2 regions of the Peribacillus sp. B-H-3 genome follow, and region 2 is predicted to be linked to the other one. Evidence: predicted binding sites of a transcription regulator. Region 2 holds the regulator's gene; the other holds the start of a gene.
The links. The regulator LexA, encoded in region 2, represses DNA repair genes until DNA is damaged. The targets are predictions, from matches to a motif close to CGAACATATGTTCG.
Positions count from the first base shown of each region.

Region 1 (3,425 bases), 1.4 Mb from region 2:
CTAGTGGTGCAGCAATAAGAGTTTCTTTTGCTAATGATATATTCAAGGATAAAAAACAAGAAGACGCATTACGGATTATTATTGATTCTCCAAGAATATCAGAAAATGTTAAAGCACTAGCTCGAAAGTATTTATTTGAGTTAAGAGTACAAGCATAATAAATATTGAAAGAAAATTACATCCTGTTAAAATTAGAAAAAATCATAATAAAAACTGATTGTGTAACGGTTAAGGCTAACACAGTCTAATAAAGAGAATTCACATTTAATTTTTAAATCATTATACAAAAAAAAACCCCATAAAGTAGTTTCCTGCTCCATAGGGTGCCTATTACAAGTCTAAATGTATTCAACAGATTCTCATTAAATGCCCGAAATTTAAGGAGCTGTTCAAATCTGTCCGGTTCTCTTCTTGAATCGCCCTGCAAGCGGCACTACAATGATGCCGGCTAGTACGACCTGAATAATGTTTCCTGGGATGGAGCCGAATGGCTGTATCCAGTTGCCGTAAAGGATAACTTCGGCAAAATAGTAGCCCACGATTTTTATAATCAGGGCAGCGGCTACTGCCAGTGTGTTTACCAATGCTCTTTTGCCGGGTGCCTTCTCAGATATGAGGCCTGCTATAAAGCCCATGACACCTACAATGATAAAGGTGAAAGGCGCCCAAGCGGCCCAGCCGGAGAAAAGATCAGATAAACCCATTCCGAAGGCGCCTGCTATGGCCCCCGTTTTTTTGCCGTAAACCATGGCTGCTATGAATAGAGGCACGTTGCCCAGATGGATGAGGCCGCCGTTGCCTATTGTTGGAAGCTTTATGTGGATGAACATGGTAGCTACAAGGGTTAATGCGATAAAAAGGGCGTTCATGACTAAGGCCCTTGTTTTAGCTGTTTGTGTTTGTGGAAATGTTGAATTCACCGGATGACCTCTTTCTTTTTTTACATATTATCATACTCCAAATCTGACCGTTAATAAATATGTCAGAACTATTTATTTGAAACATGTTCAAAGTTGATTACAACCGCTATAGCGATAAGTGTCTATAAGAAGAAAGGCAATTGGAAAAGTGAAGTGGAAATGTTGATGAATGAGGTAACCGGGGGAATCCCGAAATGTTTAAGAACCCGCTCTGTGCCGGTCCTTACAAGCAGACCGGTGATTTTAAGCCAGACGCCATCCTGGTATTTAAACTCTTTCAATAGCTACTAAATGGTCTATCGGGATGGAAATGCTGCCGCTTAATAAATCTACAATTATCTCCCTATTTAGCATGTCTACATCTGCCACGATTCCTATTTTGGTATCAAACAGTCCATCCTTCCAGTATATGGTCCGGACAGGGATGGTAAGGTTCAGGGAATCAAATGCTGCTAGCCCAAGCTGCTGCATTTGCTGTCCGTCTAAAATGGGCTTCTTTCCTAATCTATTTTCTTCTATTAGCTGTCTTAGTAATCGAATATGCTCCGGAAGCATGAGAGAAGTCCATTTTATATTGTCTTTAATCATTTTCATCAGCTCCTTATCTTTTGTCTCTGTTAACTTGCCTGTTGATTTCCTTTCAGTGCATCCGGCTAGCATTCTCACAGAATGCTCATGATGGGAATTGGCCGTAACACTATCACACCGGAGCGAAATGGATCCACTCCGGTCATATAACCTTTTCTAAAAGTATATACGAACATTTGTTCTATTTCAATTAAAATAAAAGTCACTTTTCTCAGAAATTGTGATTTTTGGGTTCTGTGAGGTGATTACATTGTTAAATCTGGTTGATTGGAGCGTAAGGTGCGAGACTCCTGCGGGATTAGCAGAACAGGTGAGACCCCGCAGGCGCAGCCGAGGAGGCTCACCGCCTGCCCCGCGGAAAGCGAGCATCCTGAAGCGGAAATCAACCACTTGTTCCATAGCAGCAAATTTTTGATTCGATGAGCGGGTTTTTTTTGGAGTATAGAAATCAAAAAAAAAATAGAGAGGTTCCCTGAATAATGGGAACCTCTCTATTCTTATGAATACTTCAAAAGCAGTTCAATGTCTTTTTCCATATCCATAGGGTCTGTGGTAGGTTCAAACCTTTTGACGACATTTCCTTTTTTATCAATAAGGAACTTTGTGAAATTCCATTTTATTGAGTCGCCGTATATGTATTCTGGATGTTTTTCATGCAGTAAAGGAATCAGTACCTTTGCGACTGGATGTGATTCATCGAAGCCTTTAAATGGCTGTGAAGATGCAAGGTAGTGAAAGAGCGGATGGGCGTTTTCATCCCGCACATCGATTTTTTGGAACATCGGGAAACTGACGCCGTATCGAAGGGTGCAAAAGAATTGAACCTTTTCATTATCATCCGGTTCCTGGCCGGCAAATTGATTGCAAGGGAAACCTAAGATCACAAAGTCCTTTTCTTTATAACGGTCATAAAGACGCTGCAAATCTTCATATTGAAAGGTGAAGCCGCATTGTCCGGCTGTATTGACAATGAGAACCACCTTGCCTTTGAATTCTTCTAAACTTATATCCTGCCCGTTCATGGCTGTTGCTGAAAAATTATAAATGCTCAATTGTTTTTCCTCCAAAATGTATGTAATATCATATAGTTCATAAGACTTGAGTCCATACTACTACTTACGCGCACGCAATAAAACTAATTAACCTTTTTAAATGTGCTAAAAGCCCTTCAGCTGTCCCGAACTTTTAAAGTTTGAGAGGATTCGATATAATATGTAAAAAAAACGAAATCAGGAGAAACATGAAAAGTCCAATTGAAAATCGATCAAAACAGATATCACCGGCACAGGTTATAGTCATTTATTACATTTTGGCAGTGGCGGTGTCTACCGTACTGCTATTGCTGCCTATCACACTTAAGCCGCATGCTAAGCTTTCATTTATTGATGCGCTTTTTACGGCAATTAGTGCTGTGAGTGTAACAGGTTTATCCACGGTTAACTTGAGTGAAATCCTCAGTGTGCCAGGAACCTTCATCTTCGCTGTGATTCTTCAGTTTGGAGGAATCGGCATTATGGCGTTTGGAACGTTTATTTGGCTGATGCTTGGGAAAAAGATCGGCTTAAGAGAGCGGATGCTCATTATGACCGACCAGAATATTTCTTCCCTGGCAGGGATTGTCCAGCTGGTGAAGAGGCTGCTGATTTTGTTTACGCTCATTGAGCTGGCAGGGGCAGCGGTGCTTGGAACTTATTATCTAAAATACTTTCCTACCTGGAAGGAATCTTTCCTGCAGGGCTTTTTTGCAAGTGTGAGTGCTTTGACAAATGCGGGATTCGATATAACAGGAGAATCTTTAATACCCTTTGCAAAGGACGGGTTTGTTCTTACCGTCACGATGTTTCTGTTAATAATCGGAGCCATTGGTTTTCCCGTGCTGATGGAGGTGGTTCAGTTCTTTAAAGTGAAAAATCGTAA
Region 1 is NZ_CP183879.1:778,692-782,116, forward strand. It holds gene ACN6MY_RS03890 (hypothetical protein) at 1-158, shown strand, start outside; gene ACN6MY_RS03895 (ECF transporter S component) at 390-869, opposite strand; gene ACN6MY_RS03900 (YolD-like family protein) at 1,188-1,508, opposite strand; gene ACN6MY_RS03905 (glutathione peroxidase) at 2,006-2,560, opposite strand; gene ACN6MY_RS03910 (TrkH family potassium uptake protein) at 2,749-3,425, shown strand, end outside.
Region 1: ACN6MY_RS03900 (YolD-like family protein) is a predicted target of LexA. The motif match lies at 1,678-1,691, and genes of this name have one in related genera.

Region 2 (3,425 bases):
CTTAGAAACTTTATAGCCAAATCCTCTTAAAGTTGCTGAAATTTCTTCAAAGGTCAGCCCATTCACCCTTAAACGCACAATTTCTTCAACCGGGACTTCCTTTTTCTCTCTGCCGGAAGGATTGCCATGGTTTTTCAGGTTTTTTTCCGGTCGGAACCCTTGTTCTACTGCCCGAAGCATGCCTCTTTTGATTTTTAGATTATGAAGTTTTCTCTGATACTCTTCAACAATGCCGACAATTTCTATAACCATGGCATCAGAATCCGATAATTCTATTTCACCTTCATGTGAAAGCGTGTAAATAGTAATCCCCTCTTTGATAAGCACATGAAAAAGAGCTATCTTTGCATTTCCTCTACCGAGCCGTGTTTCATCTTGTATCAATAAGGCATTTGCTTTCTTATCTTTAATTAAATCGAGAATTTCAAAAATCCCGTCTCTATTCAGCTCATATCCGCTCGCTTGCTCTTTGATAGTGGCACAGACTTCGAAATTTAATTTGTCCGCCAGCTTTAATAATTCTTCTTCCTGCCTGGCAAGAGATGATTCCTGTGAGGATTTTTCAGTGCTGACTCGGCAATAGATCATTGCATTCATTTTTACCCAACCTTTTTTATTGTTCACTTGCCAGGTTACTGACAAGTTCTCCTTTAGTTACTGGAATAATGAGATTGTCCCCCGGTTTAAGGCTGCTGGAGTATATATCATTATGTTTTTCTATCCAATCAATGAATTCAATTTTTGTCAAATCTTTTGTTTTATATTGATCAGCTATCTTCCATAGCGTGTCACCCGATTGCACAGTTACTGATTGATAGGATTGGTTGCCATCGTTAGTAAGATTCATAGAATAAATTAATGAAAGAACAAAAACTAAACCTGCTAATAATAAAGTATAAGAATGCTTTTTGACTAGGCTTCTCATAACAATCTTCCCTTCAAATCGAATATTTGTTCGCTGGTTATATCAACAGTATAATACGAACATGTGTTTTTAGTCAACAAAAATTCGAACTTATGTTTGTATCTCTTAAAACAGCATGTTATAATGAGACAAAGGATTTTGAGAAGAGGTGTGCGTATGACAAAACTTTCTAAACGACAGCAGGATATTTTAGAATTCATTAAAGATGAGGTCCGCAAGAAAGGATATCCGCCTTCCGTACGGGAAATTGGCGAAGCAGTCGGTTTGGCATCCAGCTCGACTGTCCACGGGCACTTATCACGCCTGGAAAGCAAGGGATTAATCCGCAGAGACCCAACTAAGCCAAGAGCTATTGAAATATTGGAAATGGAAGAAAGCAGCAGCATTCCAAGCAGCAAGGTTGTGAACGTTCCTCTCTTGGGAAAAGTAACAGCAGGATTGCCGATTACAGCTGTTGAAAATATTGAAGAATATTTTCCGCTTCCTGAAAGCATGGCCTCACATGATGAACAGGTATTTATGCTTGAAATTATGGGTGAAAGCATGATCGAAGCAGGAATACTAGATGGCGACTACGTTATCGTTAAACAGCAAAGCACTGCAAACAACGGGGATATCGTTGTTGCTATGACTGAAGAAAACGAAGCCACTGTTAAACGATTTTTTAAGGAAAAGGATTTTGTCCGTCTTCAGCCTGAAAATTCTTCGATGGACCCTATCATTTTGAGAAATGTAGCTATACTGGGGAAAGTCATTGGCCTTTATAGAAATATCCATTAAAGAGCGCATGTTATTGCGCTTTTTTTTAATATATGCTGATATATTCATAGATAGAATTTCCTTTTTATTAAAATAATTACTTCCTGCCCCAGTTTTTCTGCACATCATTTTCCTGATGGCATATTGGAAGATTTCAGGTTATTTACCTGGCATTTATATTAGCAAAAAAAAAACCACAGCCTTTAAGAGACGTGTGGTGCCTGCACTGTATTGTTAAAATGGCTTCAAGTGTTAATAATCTATTAAATTATTTTTAATTTTGATTAACCGATTATCTTGATTCCGTCTTGATCCTTGCTTTCTATTCCTTCATCAAATATCAGCCTCGTCCTGAAAAAGTGAGATGTTGTTTGATCCGAGGGTTCTATAGAGACCGGAAGCTTAAACATGAATGGAAGGTTATGAATACTTTCCGGTTCTATTATTCTTGATGTTAAAATGGTCGAAGATTCAATGATTTTCTGTTTTTTTTCATTTTTACTAACCTGGATAAAGCTGCATTCAATACGTTTGAGCTGCTGCTCTATCGTGCCTCCTTTGATTACAAATTCTCCATATACCAGCTCTTCCATCATATATGTGTTTTTTTCTAATACCAGATCAATATTTGCTGCACCAATACCTAACATAGACATATATTTTCTTAAGATCATGAACACCCATTCCTTTGTTTGTTTTTTTAACAAGTCTTATGTCGCTTTATTGATATTTAATTTTAAGTATTTATCCTCTACTCTTTTTTCTATTTTTTCTTTCAACACTTTATCTTTCATAAGTTCTCTTTTGTTTTTTTCCACTAATTCCCTCATGGAAATTTTCTTTTTTTTCATTTGGACACCCCTCTTTTATTTCTCTGAATGTCACCCTTAGGATTTAATCTGTTTTAGTTATTAACAACAGAAAAAGCCTTTACCATTATAATGGTAAAGGCTTTTTCTCATAAATAAAGACCTTTACCAAATTGGCAAAGGTCTCGCTAACAGCATCAAGCTGCCAGCAAAGCCGGGAATGAATTCCGTAATGACGACTTTGCTGTAAAAGCTACTCCCCTTCAGGAGAACGATTCATTTAATTATCTTAAGTTTACTATATTTAATAGTTAATGTCAATGTCATACCCAATGAATAACAGTTCTCTTTCAATCAGTCATAATCAGATTTCTGCCAAATAGGCAGGATGTTTAGTTAAGACTACTGATTTAAACGTTTATTAAATCAGCATCTCTAAGAAATCAGGTTTTTGATACTGCTAGAGTATTTAATCGAGCATGCCCAGCCGTTCAGCGCTGTAAAAAGAACCCGCAGCAGCCAAAGTGAATACTGTTTATGTGCTTTTAAGTTGTGCACGCTCAAGGATGTATCAATGTATATTTCTTAGAAATCAAATTTATCAGTCACATTTTCATTATTTTACATCACAAGAAAAAGACATTGATGACCCACGAATTATTAACATTATAACAGCCATGCCATTTTGGCAAAAAAAACCTTGACACCGAAAGCGCCATCGTCGTATTGGAATGATCACGCTGTCATCGATCGTAATATTCTTCTTCTTGGCCATCGGATTAACAATCTTAACGCATTCCTGGAGAACCGTTAGAAGCTCAATTTCATAATGGCTATCTTCAAGTTGCCCGTTTCGATGCGTGATAGATCCAGTACTTCATTAACCAACTCCAGCAAGTGTCTTCCTCCATTTAGTATTTCCTGTACAAAAT
Region 2 is NZ_CP183879.1:2,197,996-2,201,420, reverse strand. It holds gene ACN6MY_RS10860 (YneB family resolvase-like protein) at 1-597, opposite strand, end outside; gene yneA (cell division suppressor protein YneA) at 614-925, opposite strand; gene lexA (transcriptional repressor LexA) at 1,082-1,705, shown strand; gene ACN6MY_RS10845 (sporulation protein) at 1,969-2,358, opposite strand; gene ACN6MY_RS10840 (FbpB family small basic protein) at 2,395-2,535, opposite strand; gene ACN6MY_RS10835 (histidine kinase dimerization/phospho-acceptor domain-containing protein) at 3,304-3,425, opposite strand, start outside.